4 regions of the Ruegeria sp. CE12 genome follow, and region 4 is predicted to be linked to each of the others. Evidence: riboswitches for the same ligand, from Rfam matches in the RefSeq annotation. Region 4 holds a riboswitch; each other region holds the start of a gene.
The links. Region 4 has a riboswitch for cobalamin ahead of ACR0IO_RS05070 (CbtB domain-containing protein). Riboswitches for the same ligand answer to the same signal wherever they lie in the genome.
Positions count from the first base shown of each region.

Region 1: another riboswitch for cobalamin. It lies ahead of ACR0IO_RS09400 (aromatic ring-hydroxylating oxygenase subunit alpha); the one in region 4 lies ahead of ACR0IO_RS05070 (CbtB domain-containing protein).
Region 2: another riboswitch for cobalamin. It lies ahead of ACR0IO_RS12560 (DUF1636 family protein); the one in region 4 lies ahead of ACR0IO_RS05070 (CbtB domain-containing protein).
Region 3: another riboswitch for cobalamin. It lies ahead of ACR0IO_RS22115 (hypothetical protein); the one in region 4 lies ahead of ACR0IO_RS05070 (CbtB domain-containing protein).

Region 1 is NZ_JBQFRS010000003.1:142,810-150,500, reverse strand. It holds gene ACR0IO_RS09410 (hypothetical protein) at 1-533, shown strand, start outside; gene ACR0IO_RS09405 (AMP-binding protein) at 445-1,947, shown strand; cobalamin riboswitch at 2,304-2,507, shown strand; gene ACR0IO_RS09400 (aromatic ring-hydroxylating oxygenase subunit alpha) at 2,620-3,843, shown strand; gene ACR0IO_RS09395 (FAD-binding oxidoreductase) at 3,849-4,931, shown strand; gene ACR0IO_RS09390 (hypothetical protein) at 5,222-5,485, opposite strand; gene ACR0IO_RS09385 (autotransporter domain-containing protein) at 5,626-6,627, opposite strand; gene ACR0IO_RS09380 (hypothetical protein) at 6,940-7,269, opposite strand; gene ACR0IO_RS09375 (S41 family peptidase) at 7,561-7,691, opposite strand, start outside.
Region 2 is NZ_JBQFRS010000004.1:330,830-338,520, forward strand. It holds gene ACR0IO_RS12540 (hypothetical protein) at 1-1,339, opposite strand, end outside; gene ACR0IO_RS12545 (alkyl/aryl-sulfatase) at 1,643-3,697, shown strand; gene ACR0IO_RS12550 (hypothetical protein) at 3,912-4,133, shown strand; gene ACR0IO_RS12555 (hypothetical protein) at 4,130-4,633, shown strand; cobalamin riboswitch at 4,693-4,899, shown strand; gene ACR0IO_RS12560 (DUF1636 family protein) at 5,141-5,497, shown strand; gene ACR0IO_RS12565 (ABC transporter ATP-binding protein) at 5,494-6,270, shown strand; gene ACR0IO_RS12570 (ABC transporter substrate-binding protein) at 6,283-7,233, shown strand; gene ACR0IO_RS12575 (FecCD family ABC transporter permease) at 7,235-7,691, shown strand, end outside.
Region 3 is NZ_JBQFRS010000017.1:8,957-16,647, reverse strand. It holds gene nudC (NAD(+) diphosphatase) at 1-916, opposite strand, end outside; gene ACR0IO_RS22140 (bifunctional 2',3'-cyclic-nucleotide 2'-phosphodiesterase/3'-nucleotidase) at 1,054-2,979, shown strand; RNA gene ffs (signal recognition particle sRNA small type) at 3,019-3,117, shown strand; gene rsgA (ribosome small subunit-dependent GTPase A) at 3,292-4,320, shown strand; gene ACR0IO_RS22125 (alpha/beta hydrolase family protein) at 4,352-5,209, opposite strand; gene ACR0IO_RS22120 (TetR/AcrR family transcriptional regulator) at 5,294-5,854, shown strand; cobalamin riboswitch at 5,903-6,120, shown strand; gene ACR0IO_RS22115 (hypothetical protein) at 6,209-6,616, shown strand; gene ACR0IO_RS22110 (protein-tyrosine phosphatase family protein) at 6,618-7,121, opposite strand; gene ACR0IO_RS22105 (DNA polymerase III subunit gamma/tau) at 7,295-7,691, shown strand, end outside.
Region 4 is NZ_JBQFRS010000002.1:48,957-56,647, forward strand. It holds gene ACR0IO_RS05040 (CaiB/BaiF CoA transferase family protein) at 1-120, opposite strand, end outside; gene ACR0IO_RS05045 (thiamine pyrophosphate-binding protein) at 107-1,726, opposite strand; gene ACR0IO_RS05050 (DUF302 domain-containing protein) at 1,806-2,270, opposite strand; gene ACR0IO_RS05055 (DUF1636 family protein) at 2,423-2,767, shown strand; gene ACR0IO_RS05060 (hypothetical protein) at 2,764-3,258, opposite strand; gene ACR0IO_RS05065 (CbtA family protein) at 3,323-4,021, opposite strand; gene ACR0IO_RS05070 (CbtB domain-containing protein) at 4,026-4,196, opposite strand; cobalamin riboswitch at 4,233-4,438, opposite strand; gene cobF (precorrin-6A synthase (deacetylating)) at 4,483-5,226, opposite strand; gene cobA (uroporphyrinogen-III C-methyltransferase) at 5,219-5,947, opposite strand; gene ACR0IO_RS05085 (cobyrinic acid a,c-diamide synthase CobB) at 5,944-7,266, opposite strand; gene cobM (precorrin-4 C(11)-methyltransferase) at 7,253-7,691, opposite strand, start outside.

The DNA of each region.
Region 1 (7,691 bases), on a different contig from region 4:
CCATCAGCAAGTATTTCTCGGCACGTGTGTCATTGGCAAAAACGGCCAGCTCTTCTCCTGCTGCAACCGACGCATTTAATGTCGAGCCCTGGGACGGAACCAACCCCGAAGAATTATTCCGGCAAGTGTATCATCTATCTGTCGAGGCTTTTTCCCGAAACGCTTTCTATAAGCCTATCTCTGAGTGTGATTTTCTTTCTATGTACATGCCTGTCGTTCCGACGCTGAAGCGCGAGCTTATCTTTTTTGCCCGGCGTCCGGACGGCTCATTGGCGGGCTTTCTGTTTGGCATTCCGAACTATGCAGAAGGCCCAAACCCGACAGCGGCAATCTTAAAGACCTATGCAAGCCTTGAACGTGGCGCAGGTCGCCATTTGGCCAGTCAATTCCATATGTCAGCCCTGAAGCTTGGCTATGAGTCCGCCATCCACGCGTTGATCCATGATGACAACCAATCCGCCAATCGCAGCGTTGTCGAAGGGGCAACGGTATTCAGGCGGTACAACCTGTTTGGGCTGCGTCTGGATGGCTAACCTGCTGGACCATTTTGCCATTGCGGTTGATCGACACCCGGACCGGACGGCCATTGTTGAGGGCAACGGTCGCGAGGTCACCTTTAGCGAAGTGCAGATGCGAGCACAGAAATTGGTCAGTAAGTGGAAACGCAAGGGGGTTGGCCATGGCGATCACGTTCTGCTGGCGATGCCGGTAAACGCTGATCTTTACGCTAGCCTTGCGGCCTTATGGTCATTGGGCGCGACGGTGGTTTTGCCTGAACCGGCAATGGGGCTCGCGGGGTTGCGTCACGCGGCGAGAACGACCCGATCCAAGGCCTTTTGCGCATCAGGTTATTTTGCGTTGCTGAAGTTCGTTGTGCCGGAACTGTTTAAGCTGCGTCTTTTACTACCAGGCAATGCCGGCAGTGACCCCGGAGTCGCGGCTGTTCATGACAGTGACACAGCGCTCATTTCCTTCACTTCCGGCACCACAGGTCAAGCCAAGGCCATACCCCGCAGCCACGCGTTTCTGATGGCGCAACATGATGCCATTGCGCCGCTTCTAGACAGTGATGCAGTTGAACGGGATCTGGTTGCGTTCCCGGTTTTCACCCTGATAAACCTTGCGGCCGGGCGTACGACTGTTTTGCCGAATTGGAAAATGAGCAATCTGGATCGACTATCTCGCGAGCAGTTAGCGGGCTGGATATCGAAGCAGCAAGTTACACGGCTTCTGATCCCACCGTCTTTGTGCGAAAAACTTGCGCAGTGTAAAGATACCGGCCAACTGCACACGGTTTTCACCGGCGGCGGCCCGGTGTTTCCTGACCTGGTTGAGAGGCTGCTCGCCAATACTGGTCTGGACGTGGTCTGCGTCTACGGGTCAACCGAAGCTGAACCGATTGCGCATCTTGATGTGCGTGACATCTCCGAAGTTGACCAACGTGAAATGGCCGCAGGCAAGGGGCTTCTTGTCGGGATTCCGGTTTCGCAAATCAAACTCCGAATTCGAAACGATGAAGTTCAGGTCGCGGGCGATCATGTAAATGATGGCTATCTTGATCCCTCGCACTCCAAGGAAAACAAAATCAAAGACGGCACCACGATATGGCATCGAACAGGCGACGCGGGTCACTTGGATGAACGGGGGCGTTTGTGGCTGCTGGGTAGACTGGGGAGCGATGTAAGAACCCCAACTGGCCGCACCTTTCCTTTCGCAATCGAAATAGCAGCCCGGCAATGGCCAGGCGTGACGAACAGTGCGCTTATGAACTTCGAAGAAAGCCCCGCTTTATGCATTGAAGGTGACGCGGGTCGGCTATCAAACTGGAGTAGTCTGGCGCGGGAACTGGGTATTGCCAAAGTGATCCACGTGAGAAAAATACCAATGGACAAACGCCACAATTCCAAAGTTGACCGAGTAAAACTTGCTAACTTGTTGGGTTGTTGATCCTCGGTAATTTACCATCAGTGTTCCGACGGGAAACCGCAGTCGAGCACAGTTTTGTATCTGCCTATTAATCGGCAAAAAAGTCCGGCAACTTATAAAAAGAAATTGCCAGTAGATCTGCACGCCGCTCGAATGACCGTTTTTCCGGCTACAAGCTGCGAAAAAGTCCAAGATGCTGTTGGGCTCATTAGAGGCTTTTGTCGTAGCGTCGACGAGAAGCTGCCCTAACTGGGCCAAACCATTTGAAGATTGGATTGAGGAGAACAATAGAACGTATTGATTTGCGTGCGAGGAATCCGATGTCTGTTTTGCGTCCGCGAATGTCGCAAGTATTTCAGCGGTTAAAAGCGACTGAAATAACTTGGTATTCGTGAGGTGCCGCTGTTTGATTCTCAGGCAGCGGAGAATTGGGAAGCCGGTGTAAGTCCGGCACTGCCCCCGCAACGGTAAGGAAGGTCAGGTTCGACAATCAACCACTGGGACGAGGATCCCGGGAAGGTGTCGCAACCGGGCGCAAGTCCCTTTCAAGTCCGGAAACCAGCCTCTCAGATATGTCAAACCGCGGGTGGCGGTGGGGGCACGGGTTTCGGACGCGATCCTCGCGCGCCTCCGGACGGTTCCTCCTTGTCATCTGCCCAAGCAATGCCGCGGGGCGCGGCAGGAGAGCCAGAAATGAACAATATCCAAGGCCTGTTGGCGCGTCGAAACCCGGGTTATGCTCTGGAACAGGCGTTTTATACCGATCCCGAGATTTTTCAGACCGACCTTGAAACCATCCATTATCGCGACTGGCTGTTTGCCATTCCCGCGTGTGAGTTGGTGAAATCGGGCGACTACGTTACGTACAATGTAGGCGCCTACCGAGTGATTATTGTGCGCGGCTCCGATAACCAGATACGAGCGTTTCACAACACGTGCCGTCATCGCGGTTCGATCATCTGCAAGGCAGCAAAAGGCAATGCGCCGAAGCTGGTTTGCCCGTATCATCAGTGGACCTACGAACTTGACGGCTCATTGCTATGGGCCCGTGACATGGGGCCGGACTTCGATCCCAAACAGCATGGATTGAAGACAGTTCACTGCCGTGAGCTCGCCGGGTTAGTATATATCTGTTTGGCGGATGACGCCCCGGATTTCGATACGTTCGCCAATATCGCGCGCCCCTATCTTGAGCCGCACGATCTGGGGAATGCAAAGGTCGCCTTTGAAAGCTCAATCATCGAGAACGGCAACTGGAAGCTGGTTTGGGAAAACAACCGCGAGTGCTATCACTGCGGCGGAAACCATCGTGCTCTGTGCCGGACTTTTCCCGACGATCCGGGCGTTACAGGGATCGAAGGTGGTGAGACACCAGCCTACATGCAGACCCATTTCGACCGGTGTCAGGCTGCGGGCATGCCTTCGCAGTTCTACCTGAATGACGACGGTCAATACCGTCTGGCGCGTATGCCGCTGAAAGAAGGCGCTGAGAGCTATACGATGGACGGAAAGTCTGCCGTGCGCCGCTGGTTGGGTCGGTCGCCCTTTGCCGATGCGGGATCGCTTTTGAAGTTCCACTATCCGACCACGTGGAACCACTTCCTTGCCGATCACTCGCTTGTTTTCCGAGTCACTCCGATCAGCCCGACAGAGACTGAGGTCACTACCAAATGGTTGGTCAACAAGGACGCGGTTGAAGGCGTTGACTACGACGTGAAACGTCTGACCGAAGTCTGGGTCGCCACGAATGACGAAGACCGGCAGGTGGTTGAGGACAACCAGCAGGGTATCAACAGTCCGGCCTATGTACCTGGTCCGTATTCACCCATTCAGGAATCCGGCGTGCTGCAGTTCGTGGATTGGTATTGCAACACGCTGTCGGCTCGCTTGGCGCCGGACACGATGGCGGCGGAGTAAGGCTGATGAAAGATCTGAACACGCTCTCTTCGGCCATCTGGCAGGATGGCGAAATGCTGGAATGCGTCTCTGTCGTGCCCGAGATGCCGAACACCGCCAGTTTTTCATTCCGTGCCCCGTCTGGGGCGCAGTTCGCCTATCATCCAGGTCAGTTCTTGACGCTCGAAATCCCAGCTCCGAGTCAACCCGGAGGGGTCGTGCATCGCACCTATACGATCTCATCATCGCCGTCGCGGCCACGGTCGATAACCATCACTGCCAAAGCTCAAGCCGACAGTATCGGCACGCGCTGGATGCTGGACAACCTTCAACCCGGTATGCGTCTCAAAGCCATTGGGCCTGGGGGGCTGTTTACCAACGCCCAAAGCCAGGCAGGAAAGTACCTGTTTATCTCGGCTGGCTCCGGCATCACCCCGATGATGTCGATGACCACCTGTATGTGGGATGAAGGTCGTGATTTGGATGTCGTTTTCATCAATTGCGCCAAACGACCGTCCGAGATCATCTTTCGGCAGCGGTTAGAGCAGATGGCCAGCCGTACTGATGGTTTGGATCTGAAATTCGTTGTTGAAGAGCCGGATCGCTACCGTCCGTGGACGGGATATCAGGGTCAGTTCAACCAGTTGATGCTGGGTCTGATGGCGCCTGATTACCTTGAGCGCGAGGTCTATTGTTGTGGCCCTGAGCCCTTCATGCAGGCGGTGCGGGACGCTCTGGCTGGTCTTGGCTTTGATATGGACAAATACCATCAGGAGAGCTTTGGCGCACCAGTGGAAACTGAGGCAGATCTACCTGAGTTGGATGACGTTGTACTCGACGATGACAGCAGTGCAGAGATCCTGTTCGCGACCTCGGGTGTGACTGCCAAAGTAGCCGAGACCGACACAATTCTCGCCGCCGCGCGCTCGGTTGGTTTGAACATTCCGTCGGGATGTACTTTCGGAGTGTGCGGTACTTGCAAGGTCAAGAAAACCTCTGGCGATGTTCACATGGTCCACAATGGCGGAATCTCGGAAGACGACATCGAGGCGGGTTACATTCTGGCCTGCTGTTCCAACGCTATAGGCAAGGTTGAAGTCGAGGTTTAAGTGGATCGTGTCACGATCGAAACCGTGGTGAGCCTGGCACTTGCTGCGGTTTCGATGCGTTGGCTTCGAGTTTGGACAGGCAACTCTTCAGGCAGTGTTCGAACGGCTTTGGGTGATCTCAATATCTATAAATCCAACAAAGGTGGGAGCCGGATGGTCCCTGTATGCCTGCCAAGATGATCGCGAAATGATCTCAGGTGGTAACTTCATCACCAAGTTATACGATTTTTGCGCGGATGCTTGTGAATGAAACGCAACTTCAAGCATCCGCTGGAAAGACCTCTGTGTGCTTATGACAAGGCATCAGTGCATGCATCAACGCAATCTTCATCAATCGAGTTTTCTGAGGTCGAACCGTAACCACGGGCAGGTTTTTTGATGGTCTGGTGATATTTGGGTTTTGTGTCACCGTGCGTGCGGGTTTGTGAAACTGCCGAGCGAACATCATGTGCATTGCTCCGTTGGCTGTGGTCACGCAACGGTCCAGCCATGCACATTCCAGCACTCAGAATAATGGCGAATGCGGTGACGGATGTAATCAGAGTCTTTCTCATTTTCTTGGTCCCTTTTGATTGAGCGTGCTTGATACGCTGTGTGTGAAACCAGTCTGGCAATCTGCGGCCCGGATTTATTGCGCTGACACGTCAAGGTTTTGAGAGAAGACATCAAGCTGACGCCTGAACACCATTTCGCTTTAGAACTGGACCTCAAAGCCGATGTTCCAGCCGAAGCTGTAGTCATCCGAGCTGCTCCCCAATCCGCTTTCACCGGTGATATCAGCATAGAACTGCGAGCGATCCGACAGAGGGACATTGCTGCCTAAGGTCAGGACCGCTGTGTCCTGACCGCGCTCGGTGAATACTGTATTTTGCCCAAATACCACCGAAGTCGTGTTGTTGAACGTATGGTAGAAATCGATTTGACCGTAGAGCATTGAGTTGTTTGCTATGGCACGTTCAGCGCGCAGTCCGACCCGGGCTGTTAACGTGTCGCCTTCCACCAGGGATCCGATCCGACCACTCTCGACCCGATCAGGGACATCGTCCATGTCGATATCGCTGTACATGACCTGCACTTGAGGGATGAGCGTCCATTCGCTCTGCAGCTTGAAGGGCTTACCCACTTCAACAGATATCTCATACCCACTGCCGTCGGCATCCACGGCTGCCCCGCCGTTGGGACGTATCTCGCCGTCGAAATACCCATAGCGAAGCTGCCCTTCGACATAGAACTGACTATCCGCTACCCAAAGCGCGCTAAGCGTTGCATCGTAAGCGTCGGCCGAGATATCGGCGTTGGCAAAGTTGGTGCCAACGTCCGATGACAGGCTGCTGATCCCGAACTCCAACCCGCCGAACACCTGTCCGCCTGCGACCTCACCTAAAGGCAAATTCGCACCATAACGCAGGCTGCCGCTGTTCGTCGTCATCTCTCCTGCACCGACATCATAGTTGTCACGTTCACCATTGGTCTCAACCCAGAACGTTAGTCCCGGGGTTGTCGACAACTCAGGCAGCGCCTGGCCGGCGGTGAAGATTTTGGAACCGTTACTTTGCGTCGCGGTGCGGAACTGCTTGATGCTGTTCTCTGATGGACGAATACCCTGTGCAAACCCGCTTAGGCTGTCGCGAGACGGACCGGCCATGGACATTCCGGCACTCATGACAATGGCGAGTGTCATAGCGGATGTGATCATGACGTTTTTCATCTCTCAGTGCCTTTACGCTAAACCTGTTTGATAGGCTGTGTGTGCAATCAATCTGGCAATCTGCGGCTCAGATTGATTGCGCTGGCACGTCAAGGCTTTGAGAAAAGGCATCAATCTAGCGCCCGCTCGCATTTTTCGCAGTGGGACGGTCGCTGTCGGGTAGATGAGGTTACGCCCCCCTCGAACCTGAATAGGTTGACGTTGACAAGCGCAGCCGAGCCCCGGAGTGAAAGACCGGGGCCCGGAGTTATGTAGCGACACGTCGCTTTTTAGGGCAAATCTGCCAGGATCAACATTCGGCTACCGGTAGTTCATCCAGATCAGCTGATCAGACAGGTCGGAACCCGTCGTCTTGCCAAAAATCCAAGTGTAGTTGCCATTGTCCTCAACCGGAATGACTACAACATAAGGCAGTTCCGAGCTCCAGTTCGCGCCAGACAATGTGGATGATGTAAAGGCTTCATAGTACATATCTGCCTTCTTGTATTTGCTGTTTCTTTTTGCAGCGGTTTTGAAAGCTTCCCCCGTAAAACTGCGTTGGCTGTGGTCACGCAGCGGACCGGCCATGGACATTCCAGCACTCAGAGCAATGGTGAGCGCGACGACGGATGTAATCAGTGTCTTCTTCATTTCTTGGTCCCCTTCAGTTGAGCGTGGTTGATACGCTGTGTGTGAGACCAATCTGGCAATCTGCGGTTCAGATTTATTGCGCTGACACGTCAAGCTTTTGTGGAAAGATATCAAGCTAACGCTGGTTTGCGACGGCTCCTGAAATAGGCTCGACCTCAGTCAAGCCAACACTGAATTTGCAACAGCATCTCGCAAAACTGAACTGATGGAAGCCGATAGAATGCGCACTATTGTCGTTCGTACCCCGCGCAGCATTCGATACACCGACATTATTGTAGATCTTCTCTACACCTAACCATTCATGCCTTTGAGAATTCGTTGGTAGAACGCGCCATGTGCATCCTCAACTGCAGGCCTTGCGACCCATTTCCGGTCCAAATTCAGTTCTCCTGCGGGTACGATTTGTTGCGCGATATCGGCTG
Region 2 (7,691 bases), on a different contig from region 4:
CGACCCAATCATCTCCAAACGCCAGCCGCATCCCGTAATGGGCCAGAACAGCCGCGTCGTTGGGATTGAGCGCAACCGCTGCCTGACCGGCCTGTTTGAACCCTACGATATCACCCGTGACAAATCGCATGTTCGCCAACATCAGATGACCCGCGGCCAGATTGGGATCCGCCTGAATCGCTTTACGCGCAGCCATATCCGCTGACGCAAGAATTTCAGCTCGATCCCCCCCGAGGTTGAACCGGATCTGCTGCAGATAAAGGTTCGACAACACAGCCCAGGCTTCGGCATAACCGGGGTCTTGTTTCACCGCATTCTGAATGCAGGCCAGTACGTCGCCATGCCGCTCAAGATTGATGGTGATCTGATAGCTGTAGTAATCCAGCACGCAATCATAGGCATCGCGATTTCCCGGCGGCGTACGTGCAGCGGTTTGCATCGCGTTCTGCGTCAACAACCCATACTTTCCGGCCAGCTGACCGGTCACATCCCGAACAATCTGATCCTGAGCCGCATAGATCTCGCCCGGGGACTGCCCGACCGTGTAGGAGCGCACCCAGGAATAACGCCCTTCATTCAAATCGATCAGGCGCGCTGAGAGGATGACTTGATCACCGGTTTCCAACACTGACCCTTCCAGCGCGAAATCCGCCCCGAACTCGTCTCGCAATTGTTGTGGGTCCATCTCCTGCTGGCGATACCGGCTGACAGTACCCAGCGGCAATATCCAGAGATCGCGAAACCGCACCAGTTCGGTGGTCAGCTGCTGCGTAATACCATCTGCAAGCGTTTCCTGAGCTTCATCTGGTGATGTGAAGGGAAGAACAGCGATGACCGGTCCGTTGGGCAATTCCGGATCGCGCCCGGGGGCCAGAGTGATCTGAACCACTGCAAACAATATCAAACCGAGCAGCAAACCCAAACTTGCGACCAGATATGGCCAGCGAAAACGCTGTTCGGGTTCGACGCTCGTGTTCGGATCATCCTGCGAATGCGGGTCGACGATTTCCACGCGCTCAAATCGGGGGGCATATCCACCTTTTGGGATCGACAGCCGGATCGGGTCATTCCGTCCCGGGCCCGCATAATAGCCGTCAATATCCTGACGCAACCGGCGCGCCTCGAGCCGGACAACCGGATCGACTTGCTGATCGAAACTCGCGTCGCGATCAAAGACCGACATGGCGATCGAAACGCCTTTGATCTGATCCGCGCGCCCCGCCAAATACTCATTGACAACATAGGTCAGGAATGCCCGGCGTTGCGGCGTCGCGGCAAAATCCGGGTGCTTCAGTAAGCGCGAAAGCTGTTCGCGGATGTCCTGTTCCGAAATTGTCACTCGTCAGAGCCCCAATACTAAAAGCTTTTAAAACCGGTGAGTTACCGTGTGCGATCAACGGCTCTTACTCTGTTTACCTCGCAGGTAGCAACATGTTCGCACTTCACGGAACGATGCGGATGGCTAGGACGGGCGGACTGTTTGCCAATTCGGCGAGCTTCAAGGGGTCAAGGAGAGCGCCTGAATGTCGGCCATCATCGCTACCGATGCATTTACGTACGCCGCACATAAGCACAGCGACGCCCCTTCTTTTTCTGCCCCGTACGAATTCTGACACCACCATCCACAGGAGCCGTCCTAAATATGGCACGCCGAAACTTTTTGGTACTGACAACCGCGCTGCTGGGCCTCACTGCCAGCGTCGCGATCGCGCAGGAGCATTTTGACCCCAAGGGCAAAGCACCCTCACGCTTCACCGTTGAATTTCAAGAGTTGATGCGTGACTCTCTGCCGTTCGAAGATCAGCGCGACTTTGAAGAAAGCAGCAAGGGCCTGATCGCCGTCCCCGACTACCGTCAGATCAAAACCGAAGACGGCATCGTTGCCTGGGATATCGGCAGCTACGACTTCCTGCTTGAGGAAGGTCAGGAATTCGACTCGATCCACCCGTCGCTGCAGCGTCAGGCAATCCTGAACATGAACTATGGTCTGTTCGAGATTCTGGATGACAAAATCTATCAGGTCCGCGGTTTCGACCTGTCCAACATTTCGTTCATCCGGGGCGACACTGGCTGGATCATCTTTGATCCGCTGGCTTCGAAAGAGACAGCTGCAGCAGCGCTGAAACTGCTGAACGACACGGTCGGCGAACTTCCCGTTAAGGCCGTAGTCTATTCACACTCGCATGCTGACCACTATGGCGGCGTCCGTGGTGTCATCAATGACGAAGACGTTGCAAATGGTGTAGAGGTCATCGCGCCAGCTGGCTTCATGGAACATGCGGTGTCCGAAAACGTCTATGCAGGCAACGTGATGAACCGCCGCCTGTTCTTCCAATATGGCGTGCTGCTGCCGCGTAACCCCTATGGTCACGTGGATCAGTCGATCGGTAAGAACATCTCGGCCGGGACCACCGGCCTGATCGAGCCAACCCGCTATGTCTCGGACGATTATGAAGAGATCACCATTGATGGTGTCCGCATGATCTTCCAGAATACCCCCGGCACCGAAGCCCCTGCCGAGATGAACACTTATTTCCCCGACCTCAAGGCCTTCTGGGCGGCGGAAAACATCACCGGTACGATCCACAATATCTACACCCTGCGCGGTGCACTGGTCCGCGATGCGCTGAGCTGGTCTAAGCACATCAACGATGCGTTGTACGAGTTCGGCCAGGAGGCAGAGGTGATGTTTGCTTCTCACTCCTGGCCACGGTTCGGCAATGACCGCATTCAGGAAGTGATGCGGGCGCAGCGCGATACCTATGCCAACCTCAACAACGGCGTTCTGAACCTCGCCAACAAAGGCGTCACCATCAATGAGGTGCACAATGTCTATGAGGTGCCGGAAAGTCTGCAACAGCAATGGGCGGCGCGCAGCTACCACGGTTCGGTCGAGCATAACAGCCGCGCGGTTATCAACCGCTATCTGGGGTATTGGGATGCTAACCCGACCACGCTGACACCGCTTTCGCCTGAAGACAGTGCTCCGTTGTTTGTCGAGATGATGGGCGGTGCCGAACCGATCATGGCGAAAGGGCAAGAACTGGTCGATGCCGGCAAGTATTTGGAGGCGACCGAGATCCTCAACAAACTGGTTTATGCCGAACCGCAGAACCAGGCTGCCAAGGACCTGCTGGCCGACGCGTTCGAGCAGATCGGGTACCAGAAGGAAAGCCCGTCGGTCCGCAACTCATTCCTGGGCGCGGCCTATGAACTGCGCAACGGTATCCCACAGGGTGCCACCATCGAAACCACCGGTCCGGATACGATCAAGGCGATGCAAACCACCATGTGGCTGGATTTCCTCGGCATCCGCGTCAACAGCGAAAAAGCGGCAAACATGGAGTTCACCATCAACCTGTCGATTCCCGATCGCGATGAGAACATTGTGGTTGAAATGAGCAACGCCACCCTGACCCATATCGTTGATCAGACTGCGGAAAACGCCGACCTGTCGATCAGCCTGAACCGCGCTGATCTGGAAAAGGTCATGACCGGCGAACGTAAGCTGACCGACATGCTGGCAGATGGAACCGCCAAATCTGAAGGCGATACCGAGATCGTAGCACAACTGGCCTCGACACTTGATCAGTTCGATCTTGGCTTCGAACTGATGCCGGGCACCGGCGCGCAGGATCTTACCCCTGAGGCAAACGACTTTGCCCAGCCTGCGCTCGCGAATTCCAACGGCGGCTGATAACCCCATCAGTTAGCTGACTCGGGTTCGCAGGGTTGGCTTTCGCCTTGGAAGGCGGGTTTTCCCGCCGGAAGACGGGCCGTCGCAACCGGTCCGTCTTTTCCTCATTGCTTTTCCCGATTATTTTTGTCAGTTAAATACCGACCTAGTCAGATTCTCTGGATTCACGCCCGGTCACCGCCCTGCCCGACGCTGACCAAGAGACAACCAGATAATGACAAAATCGCTTGCTGACCTGCTGGCCATGGATGCTGTTGCCAGCCGACATGGATGTGCATTGAAACCGAAACTCCGCGAGGCCATCGAAGCCGACCTGCGGTTCCCTGCACATGCCACCGCACCCCGCCCGGAAACAGAGCTGACCGCAGATGAGCTGCCAGAAAACGTGCTCAGCCTGTCGGCGCATTCCCCAAATTCTGAAAGGAAGCGCGCATGAGCTTTTCAGTCTATGGATCAAACGGCGACAGACCAGCTGCGGGCAGACCAGACTTCGATGATTTTGAGCTGGGACTGTTGCCTGTTATGCGACACTTCATCCTCAGTTTTGCCGATTCCGATACGCAATCGTGGCAACACGCCTATTCCACGGCCATCGAACGCTGGGGCGTTGATCAGGGCCTGAACATCGCTCATCTGATCTATAAAATCGTCAAGGTCACGTTGCATTGCCGCCCGGCGGGGTTGGCCTTCAACGACCCGCTTTGCCTTGAACAGCGTGGGTCACTGACATGCGATGAGCTTGCGCTGATGAAGATGCTGCATCACATGCGGCGCGACAACACGCCCGAAGCGCGCGATGCCGTCAACCTTGTTACCGGCGGCTATCCGGATGCCCATCTGATTCAGGCTGGTCTGACGCTTGCCAATCGCTTTCCGACCGGTAACGACAGACGCGGCGACACCTCCCGTCGGCCGATGCTTCGGGCCGTGAAGTAAAAACCTATCCCCGCGTTGACCAAGCCTTCAGCTGGCGCTTGACAACGCTATCGACACCAGACTAGCTGACACGAGATGGTTCCCGACGGTTTGCCCGAGGGATGAAAATGGGAATACGGTGCGGTGCGTTCTGCGTACCAATGCCGTGACTGCCCCCGCAACTGTAGGCGGAGAGCGAAGCCAAAAGACCACTGGCCCAAAGGCCGGGAAGGTTGGCCAAGCATAGACCCGCAAGTCAGGAGACCTGCCATCAGATGTTTAACCAACCCGGGGCGGGGCGTCCTGGAAGGAGGCTTTGATGGCGCGTAATCTGCGTGTGTACATAAACGGCACCTTCTGTCCGCACTTGGCAACAAGTGGAGCGGACCATGCCGGAAGCAACTGAACCCTTCGTTTTGTGTTTTCAGAATTGGCAACGGTGGCGCTTCGCAAACACGCCCTGCAGTGAATTTTATGTTACGTTATTACATTGCTAATTATTCAGATTGACAGTAAGTGGAGCGCGTAATGCCAGAAAACTCTGATCATTTCCTGTTGATTTGCGAGACCTGTCAGGGCTCGGACAGTGCCGATGCGCTTCGAGCGGCGATTGCGGATAAGCTTCCGTCCTGCTTCGCCATCCGAGGGGTTTCCTGCATGGCTGGCTGTTCACATCCTACGACTGTTGGCTTTCAGGCAGCGGACAAAGCGCAATACCTGTTCGGTCGCATTAGTTCAGCGCAGGACATTGAAGCGCTGGCCGCGTTTGCCTGGCAATATCAGGACAGCGCTGACGGCTGGACCAATGCTACGGACAGACCCTCTGCCCTTTACACCAAAACCTTGTCGCGCATGCCGCGCATCTTGTCTGGAGGTCAGGCATGACATTTCTGGTTGCCGAAAATCTCGAGTATTATGCATTGAACGGTGATGTGCTGCTGCAGGGTGTGTCCTTTGATCTGGACGAGGGATCAGTACTGGCCATCGCAGGCCCGAACGGCGCAGGCAAAACCACCCTGCTGAACTTGCTATGTGGTGTCGAAACCATCGCGCTCGGGGATGTACTGATACGCGGTCAAAGCCTGCGATCGCTATCGCCTCAGGATCGCGCCCGGACCATCGCTGTTGTAAGCCAACAAGAGTTGCCCGATGGACGGTTACGACTGAGAGATTACGTTGCCTTGGGGCAGATTCCCATCAAAGGCGACCGATCTGCAGATGAACATAAACAGGCATTGGACAGGATATTTGACCTGACCGAGCTGCATCATCTGGCAGGCAAGCAGATGTCGACCCTGTCCGGAGGCGAGCGTCAGCGCGCGCATATTGCGCGCGCTTTGGCCCAAAACCCGTCGCTGCTGTTTCTGGACGAACCCACCAACCATCTGGATCCCGACGCCAAGGGGCGCATGCTCTCGCTGGTCGCCGATCTTGGTATCACCGTGGTCATGATCGTCCACGACCTGGTCATGATACCAGAATTCGCCACCCATGTTGCGTTGATGAAATCCACCCGACTGACGGGTTTTGGACCGGTCAGCAACATCCTGACGCCACAGCGCGTGCGCGAAACCTTTGGCGTCGAATACCTGTGTTTTCAACACGAAGACCGGGTGATCCCCGCACTCGACATCCGAAAAACCAAGCTTACAAACTGACAGGAGCTTTCCATGAACCTGAAACTCTGGCCCGTGGCGCTGATCATCGGCCTCGCCACCAGTGCGGCCGCACATGAGGTCACCGTAGACAATTGCGGCGAACCGCTTGTTTTTGACTCAACGCCCGAACGGTTGGTCGTACACGACATGAACATGACCGACATGGCCTTTGCGCTTGGCCTGCAGGACAAGATCGTTGGTCTGACCGGTATCACCGGATGGTACAAGACCAGCCCGGAATTCGACACGCTGCGCGGTGACATCCCCGAGCTGGCGCCGAAATACCCCACTGTCGAAAATCTGGTAGCGGTAGAACCCGATCTGTTCTTTGCCGGGTGGTATTATGGCATGAAGCCCGGCGGCGAAGTCACTCCGGACACGCTGGCCCCGTTCGGTATCAAGACCATGGTCCTGACCGAAAGCTGCGTACACCTGAACAAGGACCGCCCCGAAGCCAGCATGGACCTGTTGTTCGATGACGTTCTGCGTCTGGGCAAAGTCATGCATGTTGAGGACAAAGCCGAAGCTCTGGTCGATGGCTGGAAGGGCCAGCTGTCCGCCATCGAAGCCAAAACCGCAGATCTGGCGAAACCACGCGTCTTCCTGCTGGATGGTCCGGCTGATGCGCCTTTTACCGCGGGCAAGTTCGCAATCCCTGACGCGATGATCACCGCCGCTGGTGGCGAAAACGTAACCCATGATCTGGACACCAGCTGGGGCCGCACCTCGTGGGAGGCCGTCGCCGCCACGAACCCTGAATTCCTGGTTCTGCTGGACTACCAGACCGGCAACGGCGCTGCGGATACCTTCAAATTCCTGCAAGAGCATCCGGTGATGTCCCAGACCGACGCAGTCAAGAATGAACGCTGGATCGGTCTGCGCTACGAAGAGCTGACACCTGGACCGGCAAACATCGAAGCGATCGAGAAAATGGCGCGCGAAATGCACGCCGAGATCAACTGATATGGGCCCGTTGGGCCGGACAACACTGCTGGGGGCGGCCGTTCTGGTCGCCCTTTTGCTGGTGTCGACAATCTATGGCACCACGCCGATCCCTGTTGCGGACGTCCTGACCGCCATTTCGCTTGGCACTGGCATCAGCGAAGGCGACATGTCCCCGCTGCATCGGATCGTGTTCGACCTGCGTTTACCACGCGCTCTTTTTGCTGCTGTCATCGGCGCGGGCCTTGGTGTTGTCGGGGTCGTGCTTCAGACCACCACTCGAAACGATCTTGCCGACCCGTTTCTGTTTGGCCTGTCCTCTGGCGCTGCCGCGGGTGCAGTTCTGGTTATCACCGTTACCGGCGATGTTCTGGGCATCTGGACCTTACCACTTGCAGCCTTTTGCGGTGGTCTCATCGCATCCGGAGTTGTTCTGGCTTTGGTGCAGAGCTTACGCACAAGTGCACCGGAAAAACTGA
Region 3 (7,691 bases), on a different contig from region 4:
AAAGCAACGGATGCTCACCGGCAAAGGCCTGCATCATTTCGGACTTGCTTACCCACATGGCGTCTTCGATTTCAACAGGATCAATCTTAATATCGCGTGACAATGCCTCACCGGCGCATCCGAACATCAAAGACGCCGGAAATGGCCAGGGTTGGCTGGCCAAATAGCTGACCGCACCTACCGGAACGCCAGCTTCTTCCATGACCTCACGTCTTACCGCAGCTTCCAATGTTTCGCCTGGCTCTACGAACCCCGCAAGCAGCGAGTACATCCCCTCGGGCCATCCCGGAGAGCGACCCATAAGGACGGAATCCCCATGTGTTATCAACATAATAACAACAGGGTCTGTACGTGGAAAATGCTGGCCTCCACACGAGGGGCAACTCCGCTGCCATCCAGCTTGCGAGACTTCGCTTTGTGCGCCACATCTGGCACAGAACCGGTGCGTCTCATGCCATCCGATCACAGCCTTGGCCGTCGCAGCCAGTTCGGCATCCCGCGGCGAAAGGCGTGTCATGATGCGACGCAGTTCGGCAAATACAAACCCATCCGGCAAACCCGGATGCTGTTGCTCGGTCCGATCAACAAACTCGCCGACACCGGATAAATCCAGCCCCTCGGCAGCCCATTCCGAGATATCCATGGCGAATATGGGCAAGTTCGCTTCAGACAGCCCAAGGAAAACCGGCGTTTCGATCGCACCACCCGGGCCCTTCTGAACCAGGTCATGTGTCATCGGGACGAAAGCCAAACTGTTCAACGCCTCGCCACAAACCAGAATCTTTCCCCGCCAAAGCAGCAAACAGCGCGCCGACGGGTCGTTCTCAGCATCAGCAAGTCTCTGCGCATCGCTTCGAATAAGGGCCGCCCGGTCAAGACCCGAACCTCCAAAAGTCACCTGTTCAGCGCGTTTCATTCTGGCCCCTCAGCTTTTCGCCAAGGGGTGCCACGGCTTCGGCTCCAGAGCAATGGATATTCGTAGTCCTAAAAAATCAGACATACTCTCGAATAACCGTATGGTTGCTCAAGTATTTACATGTATTCTACTTTTTAGTGCAAACGTTCACTCAATCACCACCAAAAGAAGACAAATTGATCAAGAATAAAGTTCCCTGCCGTAGCCAGAATCAAACGATCTGTGGACGCATTCAGCTTCTGGCGACATCGGATCTTCATATGAACCTGACCAGCTTCGACTATTATGCTGATCGCCCAGACTCAGCAGTCGGATTTACTCGAACAGCGACACTTATCCGTATTGCACAGCAGCAGGTCAGAGACAGTGGCGCGCTGACATTGCTGTTCGACAATGGCGATTCACTGCAAGGTACTCCGTTTGGCGAATGGGCGGCAGAGGAGAAGGGTTCGGAACACCCTTTGATGAAGGCCTTTGGTCTGTTGGGTTATGATGCCATCGGCCTCGGCAATCATGATTTCAGCTTTGGCTTGCCAGCTCTTGACGGCATACTCTCTCAGGCACCTTGCCCTGTGGTTTGCAGCAATATGAAGTACAGCACGGGCGACCAGAGCTGGCAAGAATACGCGGTCTTGCGGCGATCTCTCACAGTCGCCAACCGGGAGTTTCCAATTCAGATCGGAGTATTGTCCGTATTGCCACCGCAAACTGCACAATGGGAGGCGCATCGCTTGTTGGATCAGGTGACAGTGGCCGACATCATGTCATCTGCGCGCAGAACTGCATCCCGGCTACGTCAAATGGGGTGTGATCTGGTCATCGCGCTGGCCCATTCCGGATTGGGACAGTCCGATGCTGCCACGGGGTTGGAAAATGCTGTGATCCCGATGGCCGCGATTGATGAAATAGATGCGATCATCGCTGGCCATACGCATCTGACCTTACCCGGGAAAAACCATGACGAACTGGAGCATGTCGAAAATCACATCGGTCGAATCCATGGCAAACCTGTTGTCATGCCGGGTTTCGCCGGCTCGCACCTGGGCATCATCGATGTTGCCGTCGAACGTGAGCCTTCCGGTCGCTGGCGCATCGTAGACAGCTCAAGCCAGTTGCAGCCAATATGTTCTGCCAATGAGAACTTACCTGTTCCGGAAGACGCTGAATTAAAGAAGGTGTTTTCGCACGGACACGCGCACACCAGAGCACGTATGGCCGAGCCAGTAGGGCAGACCTCCAAGCCTCTGCACAGCTTTTTCAGCTATTGTGCGCATGATCGGGGGCTGGCCTTGGTTGCAGCGGCACAAGCCGCTGCTCTTCGGCCATTCTTGTTCGGAACCAAGTTTGCCACCCTTCCTGTTTTATCCGCGACAGCACCCTCAAAGTTCGGAGGACGCGCTGGCCCTAATCATTATACACATGTGCCGGCAGGTGAAATTTCGATGAGACATGTAGCAGACCTGCACGTATTTCCGAATGAGCTTCGAGCCATACGTGTCAGTAGAGCCCAACTGCTTGACTGGATCGAGATGTCTGCAGGGATCTTCAATCAGCTCGACAAAAGTCACGAGGCTGAGCTGAATGATCCGCGCCGGGCAGGGCACAACTTCGACGTATTGCACGGCGTGTCATACGAAATCGATTTGTCGCAACCCGCCCGCTTCGGCGCGAGTGGTCAATTGATCAATCCCGCGAATTCTCGAATCTGCAACTTGCGACATCTCGGCAGTCCGGTGGAGCAGGAGCAGGAATTTATCGTAGCGCTCAACAACTATAGAGTCAGCGGAGGCGGGCATTTTCCGTTTCCTGAGCGTGTGGAAGCCATCAAGCTTCCTCCATTGCGAATACAGGATATCTTGCGTGACTATCTATCCGGAAAACTGCCTGCTGATCCTCTGGAGAAGGCTCCACGCCCCTTTTCGTTCACCAGCCAGCCGGGATCGCTGGCAATCTTCAGAACCGGGCCGGGCGCCGCGGATTATCTACAAGAACTGGCAGAATACGAACCGCAAATTCTCGATCAGGACCCTGATGGATTTCTCAGGATCAGACTAAGCCTGTGATGGGTTGTCATTGCACTGCCAAATCCCTATATCGGGCTTCGAGAGGTTGGCGCGGGCGAGCGCCTCGCCAACCTGGTCAGGTCCGGAAGGAAGCAGCCACAACGAGTCCCGCTTGGGTCGATGTCCAGCCTCTCACTTACCGCCAATTCGGCGATCAATCCGCAGCCAAAGGAGGGCTTTGATGATTGTAGTACAAATCCCTCAGGCAGTGCGGCGCTGATCTAGCGGCCACTTCCGACTGCCTGAACACATCACCCACGGATGCGCGTGCGCCATCTGTGCGGCTTGCTGTTTCTGAACACAGGCAGATCAATGTCCCTTACACTATCGGACCTCGGATGGTCCTCTCACTTTGCCGCGCAATATGCGGCTGATCCAACATACACTCCCTATCGCGTGAGCGCAGTTCACCGTGACCGTCTGATCGGAATGCATCCTGACGGCGAAGCAACATTGCTGAGTAACAACCAATCTACTGGTGATTTTGCTGTCGGTGATTGGGTTTTGGTCGATGAACACATGCGTATCCAACGACTGCTGGACAGGCGGAGCCTGCTAAAACGCCGGGCCGCAGGCACCGGTGCTGGAATCCAGTTGATTGCGGCCAACGTCGACGTTCTGTTCATCGTCAGTTCCTGTAACGCAGACTTTAACCTGCCTCGGCTGGAACGATACTTGGCACTTGCACATCAGGCTGGTTGTTATCCAGTGATCGTGCTGACCAAGGCAGACACGTGCGATGATCCGAAAGACTATGTTTCACGCGCAGAATCACTGACACTCTTTCTGACGGTTGTGCCAGTGAATGCCCATGATGACGATGACGTGCGACAGGTCCTGAATTGGTGTCCAAAAGGGCAAACAGCGGCTCTGATCGGCTCATCAGGTGTAGGTAAAACCACACTGACTAACGCAATGACTGGCGCAAACGAAGCCACCGCGGAGATACGTGAAGATGATGCCCATGGACGACACACGACGACCTCGCGCGAGCTGCACCAGATGCGTAACGGCGGTTGGCTGATCGACACCCCCGGTATGCGCGCCCTGCGTCTGCTGGATGCTCAAGAAGGGGTCGATGAAGTATTCTCGGATATCGTCGAACTTGCCGAAACCTGTCGCTTTGCGGATTGCAGCCACGAAACCGAACCGGGTTGCGCGATCCAAGAAGCCATCAGCGCCGGCGAGCTCGACCCGGCGCGTCTAGAGCGATGGAGGAAGCTGCGACGCGAAGATCGGCGTAACTCTGAAACAATCGCGCAGTCGCGCGCACGTGACAAAGCCTTTGGGAAAATGGTGCGATCCGTGATGCAGGATAAGAAATCACGCAAACGGTTCTGAAGGAAAGGGCACCTCCGTGCGGTGCCCTACTTCACGCAATCAACCGGGGCCAAACCGCAGAGTTGCGACGGGCAAACGCCCCGATGTGCCCCACACCCTTGAGGCCAAAATCGCCGGGCTTCAACAGGTGACGTCTGGCAGCAGGCCCGTAGGCATCTGCAAGTCGCCAAACTGCCTCCGGAGGCACCATCTCATCATCCTCAAATGTAAGAACGTCGACGGGCGCACCTGAACGCGACCAATCCGCTTCGGGCAGTGTAACTCCGGTCTCAGGCAAATAGCTTTGAGGTGCGGTACACCACTTTCGCCACTGCCAATACACTTTTGGCGGCAGGTCAGCACCAAAACCAACCAACTTACCCGGCAGATATCCCTTCAGGCGCACGATCAGGGGAGCGTGACCAAACCAGAACAACATAGCCAATGCACGATATGGCCAGGGATGATCGGATACGGTCACCAGTCCCGAACAGACACAAATCATCCGGTCGATCTGTTCGATTTCCGGCTGGACTGGACCCAACATCCCGCCAACCGAATGACCAATAACCCAGAGCTTGGCATCCGGAAATCTTCTGCGCATCTCAGCACGGGCCGCTGGCATATCGACAAGAGCCCAATCGGCCATGGTCACGTCGCTGTCCTGCAAGCGCCCTGAAAGGGAATGGCCAAAATCGCGGTAGTCGTATGTAAGGCAGGCAATACCCTGTTCGACAGCCAGCCACTGTGCAAAATGCCTGTAGTAATCGCGTGGCACGCCGGTGGCGCTGTTCAGAACTACAACTGTATCAGGCTCGGTCGCAGGCAGGAACAGACGGGCAGACAGCGTCGCTGAACCAGCCGGAAACTGAAAATCCTCGATGAGCGCATTCTGCTGGCTGTCCAACATTGAATCCTCCAACCAAGTCTGGACCAATCAGTCTAATAATTCCATCTGGACCATTTGGTCTAGTGCTGTCAATATCGATGAAAGATGACCAAACGTCCGCTACCAACCCGAGATCGCCTGATCCAGACCGCCGCCGAGCTGTTCCAGCGCTCGGGGTACAACGGCGTTGGGTTGTCCGAATTGCTGGCAGAGGCCCAGGCACCCAAAGGTTCGCTTTACCATCATTTTCCAAAGGGAAAGTCCGACCTGGCCCTTGCTGCGGCAAGCTGGGCGTCAGATGGAATGCTGGAACTGATTGCGGCCTCTTTCAAAGACGCACGCGACTTTCGCGATGGCGTCGAAACCCTATGCCACAAGATCGCAAAGCTCTTTGACAAATCCGGTCGCTGGGAAACCTGCCCTATATCCGCCACGCTGTTCGAGGGGCCGGAGAACCAACTTTTCAGGGATCACGCCTACCGCCTGTACGAAAGCTGGATTGTGCAAGTCCGCAGGCATGCCGAACGCTTTGGCGTCGATCATCCTCAGGAAACCGCCGATACACTGTTCATTATGCTTCAGGGCGGATGGCAACTGGCCCGCGCGCGTCGAAATTCGGATGTATTGCGCAACCTGCCGAGGTTTCTGCCCGCCAACGCTCTCTGAAGCTTACTGACCGCGGCGGAATGCAGCTTGACTCAAGCCGACCACAAGCATTAGCGGTTAGGCGATGGTTCTCGTATCGGACTGGTACGGGATGAAAAGGGAACACGGTGCGGTCCTGCCCGAAACGTTGGAATGGACCTATGCCGCGACTGCCCCCGCAACTGTAGGCGGAGAGCAATGCCGAAATACCACTGGCCAATAGGCTGGGAAGGTCGGCAAAGCGATGACCCGCAAGTCAGGAGACCTGCCATCGGAATTGAAACCGAAACTCGGGCGGGGTGTCCGGGCAGGGTCTGACCGCATCGCGTAGTCCAGCCTGTACCAAGCCCCCGTCTCGCGCGCGGAGGGCGCAACATGATCTGGAAGACCGAGACACACGAATTTATAGCTACAGTTTGCCAACGGACAGGCAAAACCTGCCCCGCACTGGCCAGAATGGCCCGTGCAATGGCGCAGGCCATGACAACAGCTGGACCAGTAGCGACGCGAGAATTCGAAATCGAAGGCAGCAGCGAGCTGACCCATTGCCCGGATGGTTGCACCGCCCGCTTTCGCGCGGGACCTGATCAGATCAGGTTTTTTTGCGGTTCAGATATGTCCGTCGAGACCAACGCGCTGGATGAATATGCAGACATGATGTTTGGCTCAGCAAACACCGCTTTGCCTTCCAGCATTCTTTCCAGTCCACCATATGCGCTACTTGAGGCCAATGCGCTCGTTCCAAGGCAAAATGTCGATATCAGCCAGCACGCGGCTGCATGATTCAGTGCTCGAGCTGCGGCTGAGCTGCCGATATCGCCCAGTTTAGCTGATCATCAGTTTCAACTGCACATGGCCGCACCTTGCGTAACCTCTGGAGTGCGTTTTCGGGTCTTTCACCGCATTCGATCATCAGTCGAAGCACAATCATCCCCGATCGTCCGCAGCCACCGCGGCAATGAACCAGTACCCGTCCTCCGCCCGAGAGTGCATGTCGAGCTGCTGCGCTGGTCTCAGTCCACAGCTCATTGATTTCTGGTGACGGCGCACCGAAGTCGGTCACGGGCAAATGCGCCCATCGACTAGCCCGGCTTTGAATATCGCTGCCGAAATCACCTGCGCCGAGCTGCACCATCTCGGCCTCAGTTGTCATTGAAATGACAAGACCTGGCTTCCAGTTCGCTATCAGGTCCAAATCGCCGGAATAGTCACCATCTTTGCCGGGTATCGACGTCAGCGCGAGCGTACCATTTCCAACCTGCAGGGCATAGATCACCAGCTGAGACACAAATTACTCCTCCCAAGAAATGGCATGCAACAGAACTCAGTTTTTCGAAATCGGTCCGGCCAGCTTATGCGCATCGGCTGGTATTCCCAAACGAAATTCGTGCCTGTGCGCTGTGGACGTAAGCCGCGGGGACAACTACGCTGCATCCTTGATACGAATCCGCCAGAGCAGACATGACCGACACACCCAGCCCCGCCTATCAGGTTCTAGCCCGAAAATACCGCCCGGAAACCTTTGCTGATCTCGTCGGCCAGGATGCCATGGTGCGCACGCTGAAAAACGCGTTCGAGGCCGACCGGATCGCGCAGGCCTTTATCATGACCGGCATTCGCGGAACGGGCAAAACGACCACCGCGCGGATCATTGCAAAGGGCATGAACTGTATTGGTCCCGATGGCAATGGCGGACCGACGACTGAACCTTGCGGGAAATGCGAACATTGCGTTGCGATCATGGAAGGCCGCCATGTCGACGTGATGGAAATGGACGCCGCAAGTCGGACCGGCGTCAATGATATCCGGGAAATCATCGACAGCGTACGCTACCGCGCCGCCAGTGCTCGCTACAAGA
Region 4 (7,691 bases):
TTCAATTTTGATCACGCTGGCACCCAGATCACCCAGCAATTGTGTGCAGGTAGGACCGGCTAGAATGCGGGATAAGTCTAGAACCTTGACGCCCTTCAGTGGCCCCTCAGATCCGGCCATCATACCCTCCACGGTCAATCTCTGCCGCGATGACGGTGAAACGATCGGCTTTCACAGCCGCATCCAATGCCGTTCGCAGTTCCTCACGGTTTCGGACGGTATGACCATACCCGCCGAACGCGCGTCCCATGGCGGCAAAATCGTGACGGTCAAAATCTACTCCGCGGTTGCCCATTTGACGCTGTCGTTGTTTCAATTCGATCAGCGCGAGGCTGGCGTCGACGAAAACCAGGAAGATGGGATTCCCGCCCATCTCAGCGGCAGTGGATAGCTCACCGGCCACCATCAGGAATCCCGCATCCCCTGAAAAGCTGATGACCGGGCGCTCCGGCTCGGCCAGTTTGAGGCCAATTGCCATCGGAACGGCACAACCCATCGTGCACAGGGCCGACGATTGGGTCAGCCCGCGCGCCTCGTGGCACTGCCACATCTGGCTGAGCAGGATGCGGTGTGCACCGCTATCGGCGGTGGCAAGCGTTTCCTTGGGCAGTACATCTCTTGTCTCGGCTATTACCGCGGCAGGGCCCCATTCGTCGTCGCTTGGAAAAGCCTTGCTAAGCGCTTCTTTAACCTGCTCCGGCTCTCCATCAGGCCATGTCGCTCGTGCCGGGTTGCCTTTTGCGATGGCTTCGAGTGTGGCGGCGGTGTCAGCAACCAGGTTCAGACCCGCCTGATGCATGTAGTGATCATTCACCACCGCAGAGATATCAATCACGCGTTTGTCTTCGGGATCCCAGATCTCGCGCCAACCGGGGCGCATCTCGATTGGATCGTATCCCAGGCAGAGGATCAGGTCGGCTTGTTCAACCAGAGGCACCAAGTGCTTATCGGCCAACGGAGATAACCCTGCGCCCCCTAGGCATAGCGGGTTATCCTCGGGCACGATCCCCTTGGCCTTGTAAGTGGTCACAAAGGGAATCCCGAAATGTTCTAGAAACGCACATACGACACTGCGGGAGTCATCATACAGAACATCCAGACCGATGATGGCGAGGGGTCGTTCTGCATTGGCCACCCAACGGCGGGCTTTTTCCAGACAATCACCCTCCGGCGCAACGGCAGCGGGTTTTGCCAGTCGGCGGCGTTTGCTGTTGCTGACGCGGGTGTCAGCGACCGAGATCGGCACATCAATGTGCACGGGGCCGGGGCGGGGTTGATTGGCCAGTGATACGGCTTTGTCTGCGATGATGTCAGCACCTTCTGCGGTCAGCAGAAAGGTCCCCTTGGTTATGGACCGGTAGACCTGACTGTGATCCATGACCTGATGCGTGTAGGTCAGCGCCTCATCTGCATCGACGCAACCTGTCAGTACAATCATCGGCACCCGGTCCTGCAGCGCATTTGCAACCACATTGATGCCGTTCATCGCCCCCGGACCAAGTGTTGCCACCAGAATGGCGGGTGCGCCATCGCGGTGATGCACGGCCTCGGCCATGAATCCCGCAGCGTTTTCGTGCTTGGTCAGATGGAAGGTGATTCCAGCCTGTTCGAGCGCATCGACCAGTGTCAGTACCTCACCGCCGGGCATACCAAATGCGTGACGGCAACCGGCCTCATACAGCCTTTGGGCCAAAAGATCAGCAGCGCGGGGGGACAGGTCCTGCATCAGTCATGCTCCGAAATTCGTGTTACGCAGCAGATTGCGGAGGACGCTCCGGGACGCAAGGCGCATCACGTCAGTGTGACTATTTGACTGCGCTTTCAGCAATGGCCTGAAACTTATCGTCCAATTCTTCGGCAATGTCGGCCAAAGGCTCACCACCCTCATAGACATATGGGGCAAAAATAAAGCTGGGTGTCTTGTAGGACAGGGTGGCTGTGCCATCTTCATTCTCGGTTACATAGAACCGGATCGGGGCTTCGATCATAGCCGCTGTCGAAGTCTCGAGAACGCGAACTGCATAGTCATTGTTGAAAACGCCAATCACGCGATTTCCGGGGATCGTAATCCCGCGGGCAGCGGCCGCTTTGGTCGGTCCGGCCTGCGTTACCACGATGAGACCGTTTTCTTTCACTGCGCTCTTTGTATCGTCTACGAGCTCCTGATAACTCTTGTCGGTCAGATAGACAGCCCAGCCAGAAAGTGGTTCCGTAAACTCAGCCCATGCGGGCAGAGCCAACAGACAAAGCACAGACCATAGCGATTTCATCAAGCAACCTCCAAGGGTTTGAGTGTGAGATTGATGCCAGATATCACTTTCCGGTGCACTCACATTCTCGTGCGCTCATCGCGACCACGGGCTTGTGTCACAGCGCTGAAAGCTTCAGAAACAGCGGAACTCAAGATTAAGGTGAAACGTATTTGGCGCAGACCCGGCTATTAATTTGCACCAGTTGTTCCGGCACGCGCGATCGTGATGCCGAACGGCAAGCCGTACAAGCGGCATTGACTGGCATCGATCTTACGGCGGAGATCGAAATCGCAGAACACGCCTGTTTCAGTGGATGTAGCGAACCAACGTCGATCGGCCTGCAGGGCGAAGGCATGGCGTCATATGTTTTTTCGGGTATCGATATCGTTGCAGATGCGGATGATATTGCTGCGACTTGTCGAGCGTATCTGGACAGCCCCGCTGGCTGGATCGAAGACGCCCGACCATGCGGACGGCTTCGCTTGTGTTTGCGGGCGCGTATTCCGGCGCTTTAGTCCACCTGTACAGTTACCGAAGCACTGACCGGCACATCTTCGACCATCAGCGGGCTGTGGCTGTTGGCATTCAGCGATACCTTAATCTCAACCTCGCCCTTGGGCAGATCGGAGATGTGCATCCAGTTGCCATAAAGGCGGGCGAGTTTCGTGCCATTCACATAGACATGCGCGTGACCTTCACCGGGATTGTCCGCAGCAGAGGCGTTTTCGGGCGCAAACCGAAAGTTCTGAGGCATGACGTGCAGGTTCCATCCGGCCATTGGGTCCTGCGTTACCGCAATTTCCAGACCGGGCGCATCCTGACCGGCAGGCAGGTTGATGGCGGTCGAGTGATCATGCGCCATGGCTTCGGCATGAGAACCGCCATGTTGATTGGGGTCCGCATGGTCGTGGCCGTCAAATGTGACGCCATTGGCCGCGGCGAGAACGAAACCAGCGCCTCCGCCGAAGACCAGACCAATTGCAAAGAGGGCAAGTGAACGTGCCATTTCTGTTCCTTGAGCCAAAAAAGAACCCGCCGGGCGGGGCCCGGCGGGATGACATATTGGGGTATCAGGCTGCCGCTTCGGCGCGTTTGCCTTCGCTTTGCCAGAAGTAACCGGCAAATGCGCCAACCAGAACCCATGCGACAAGGCCGATGCCAAAGGCACGTGCGGCAAACAGAGCACCGATTTCGGTTGGGACCGGTCCGGTGAAGACATCCGGTTCGGGTGCGCCGATCAGATGTGGAGCAACGAGCAACGCTGCCGCAATCACGTAGCTGATGATGTTGCCACCAAACGCAATCAGCCACATGGCAACCGCCGCAGCCGCGACGGTGGCGAACCACCAGACTTGCCGTGCGTAAACATCTGCAGCAGCAACGCCAGGAACTTCGGGTGCCAGGCTAAAGCCGGGTGCAAAGTGAACCGCGATAAAGCCCGCCAGACCCCACAGAACACCTGTGCGACCATCGATCTTGTGACCCTGACCTTCGGCCACAGACATAAGGGCAACCAGAACCAGTGCGTAACCGGTATAGGTGAGCATGGTGAAGATGACGCTCAGCGCGTCGCGTGTCAGCTCAGAGAACATGCCCGGTAGCTCGGGATGGGCCGTGACAGCTTCTCCGCCGAAATGCACCAGTTCACCGGACTCATAGAGCTCGGCGTGCAACAGAACGGGTTGCACAAATACAAGCTGCAGCAAGGCGGCAATCAGCCCCGCTGCAGCACCAGCGAACAACGCGCTGGTCAAAATGCGACTGAACATCTGCTTAGTGGCAGGGGAAACCGGTTGCGTGGCGCACGTCATGTGCCGCGTCATGCAAGCCAGATGCCTGAACATGGCCGGTCAGGGTGATGATACCCAGGCCCAGAACCACTGCGAACATTACCGGCAGAAAGCCTGTCTTTGCAGCAGATGCTGTTTGAGTTTGTGTCGTCATTTCTTGTCCTCCAGTGCCGTCGCACCCGACGGCTGGTGTTTCTACGTTCGCCTGGCAGGTCTCCTGGCTCGCGGGTCGGTGCCTCTGTTCGCCTTCCCCCCGAATTCGGGAGTGGCTGGTTGAACAGGGGCTCACCGCTTACAGTCGCGGGGGCGGCTTTGGCTTTGACCTCAGACGAAGTCGCACCACATTCCCTCTTAGCATCCGGATGTCTCCGGCAGGACCAGACCCGGTCATTTAGCCGCGAAGCACAGGTTTGCGCAATCGCCATTTGCGACGTTTTGCGTCAATTCACACGCTTTTTCAGAACGTAGATGTCCATGATCCAGCCATGATCAGCCCTTGCCTGTGCACGAGTTGAGAGAATCTCATCACAAACTTCGGACAAGTTTCCGTTGATCAGGATTTCTTCTTCCATACCGACGTAAGCGCCCCACCAGATGTCATAATTTGCCATATCAAGGCTCTGGAACGAACATTCGCCGTCCAGCATCACTGCGACGGTTGAAGCAGCCTCAGGCCAACCCTCGTCCCGGATACGGCGACCGGTTGTAACGACATAAGGTGCGCCGATATCGTTGATCGGAATCCCATGTGCTGCGGTCAGGGCCTGCAGGGCCGTGATACCGGGAATCACCCGTTTGATCGGTTGCGGTGAGAGACGCGCAGCGATTCGCAGCGAGCTGTCATAAAGTGAGGGATCGCCCCAGATTAGTAGGGCCACGTATTGTGCATCAGGATGGGATGCGATCGCTTCCTGCCAGCGCAGTGCTATTGCATCATGCCATTCATCCACCCCACGTAGATAGCCATCATCGGCCCTACGCGTGGGGATGTCGAAATAGGCGATTTGCGGAGCCGCTTCAGTGACTTGAGAAATGATCTTCTCACGTACGCCGGCAAGATCTGCCTTGTTCTCACCCTTGCGCGGGATCAGGATCAGATCAGCTGCACGAATAGCCTCGGCACCCTGAAATGTCACGTGATCCGGATTGCCTGTACCGATCCCTATCAGGCTCAGTTCATACATTATCGAACTCCGCCAGCGGTCCATAGAGTATCAGTGCCGGGGCTGTTCCGATTTCAGACTGCAGCCGTTCCGACAACGCTCCGATGGTCGAGCGGTGCAGCGACTGATCGGGTGTCGAGACAGATTCTGCCATCAGCGCGGGCGTGTCCAAAGGCAGACCATGTGCTTGCAGCGCCTCAACAAGTAGCGGGAAAGTGCGTTTGCCCATGAAAACAACTGTGGTCGCCCCCGAATCCGCCAACGCCGGCAGGTTCAAATCTTCGGGCAGTTTGCCGCTGACATCGTGGCCGGTGACAAATTGTACACGGCGAGCTGTCAGGCGGCGGGTCAGCGGAATGCCTGCGGCTGCCGCGGCGGCGACGGCAGATGGAATTCCGGGGATGATTTCATACTCGATCCCCGCCGCCTTCAGCGCGACCAGTTCTTCTTCAAGCCGACCGAACATACCTCCGTCACCTGATTTCAGGCGAACGACATGGGCACCGGTTTGTGCATAGTCGACCAGCAGACGGCTCACATGATCCTGCTTGGGTGAGGGGCGACCAGCACGCTTTCCTACACCCACCAAATCTGCGTCCTCGCGGGCGTGGGTAAGAATAGGTCCGCTACTGAGATCGTCGAACAAAACCGCATCGGCCTTTTGCATCCGGTCAACGGCCTTGAGCGTCAGTAGTTCCGGATCTCCGGGGCCTGAGCCAATGAACGAAACGAAACCGCTCATGCTGAGGCCTCTGCGATCAGATGAAAGAATGTGCCGGTGACGTTGCCCCGAACTGATCCTGTCTGCGGTCCTTCCGCACCTTCTGCGTCAAAGACTCGCGCAAGAGGGGCATCGGGCTGTTCGACAATAGACGAATAATGGAACTCGTGCCCGCGAAGCGCTGTACCAACCGCGAAACCGGGCATCTTTGCCAACAACTCGGCTTTGCGATACCCGAGGTTGAATTTGCGCTTCTCATAGGAGGTCACAAGACCGAGTAGTCCCGCCATTTTGTGTGGCGTACCTTCCTTGTCGATCAGCACGTCCCCCAAAGCCATGTATCCACCGCATTCACCATGTACTGGACGGGTTTCCGCGTGCTTGCGTAGACCAGTCTGGAAAGTGTCAGCGACTGCCAGAGTGCCGGCATGCAACTCAGGATAACCTCCTGGAAGCCAGACAAGATCTGCATCGTCGGCAGGCGCTTCATTGGCCAACGGCGAGAATGGCAGGATTTCAGCACCCGCAGCACGCCAACCTTTGAGAAGGTGCGGATAGGTAAAGGAAAATGCTTCGTCCTTGGCCAGCGCAATCCTTTGGGCCGGGGGGCGCGGCAGCGCGGTCGGAGATGGCCCATTGGGGCCTGAGGAGGCAGCCTCCCTGATCGCATCCAGATCCACATGTTCACGCAGAAAGGCCGCGTATCCGGCAATCGCGCTTTCCAGATCAGGGTGCTCGACCGCTTGTATCAATCCAAGGTGCCGCTCTGGCAAAGTTAGATCACCCCGACGCGGCAACACACCCAACACCGGCAGACCCGCACGCTCCATACCCAGACGTGTCAGGCGTTCATGCCGCGGGCTCGCGCAACGGTTTAGGATCACACCGGCAAAAGGAAGGTCCGGATTATACATTCGGAACCCCAGCGCCGTGGCTGCCGCGGATTGCGCCTGACCACCAACATCCAGCACCAATACGACAGGCCAGCCCATGCGCTGGGCTGTTTCAGCGCTGGACCCATGGCCCAGTTCGCCGGGCTTGGCGACCCCATCAAACAGTCCCATGGAACCTTCGGCCACGACAATATCTGCGCCCTCTGACTGCGCCGAGATCGCGTTAAGCAAAGGCGCACCCATCGCCCAGCTATCCAGGTTGAACGAGTCCCGGCCAGTCGCCGCTCTGTGAAAAGCGGGATCGATGTAATCCGGGCCGCTTTTGAACGGTTGTACCGTCAGTCCATCTTCGGCCAGAGCGCGCAAAAGACCCAGCATGACTGTGGTTTTTCCGGTGCCTGAGGATGGTGCCGAAATCAGAATTCCGGGAGGATTAGTCATCACCATGGCTCCAGCTCGACCACGGGCTTTCCGCGCTCTGCGGGCGATAGCGGCGGTCATAGGTTTTGGAATACAGACAGCTTTCGTCAAAACCTTCACCGGCCAGTGCTGGGCCTACCATGATCAATGCTGTGCGAGAGATGCTCTCGTCCAGCGCATCTTTCAGGGTTGCCAGGGTGGCGCGGATAATCTGCTCATCCGGCCAACTGGCGCGATAGACAACGGCCACTGGACAGTCAGCCCCATAGGCAGGCACCAGATCTGAAATCACCTTGTCCAGATTGCCGATCGACAGGTGAATGGCCAATGTTGCGCCGGTGCGGGCAAAGTTTTCCAGCGTTTCACCCTCGGGCATCGACGACGCACGCCCGGGAGTGCGGGTCAGGACGACAGATTGAGCAAGCCCGGGAAGGGTCAGTTCGGTTCCAAGA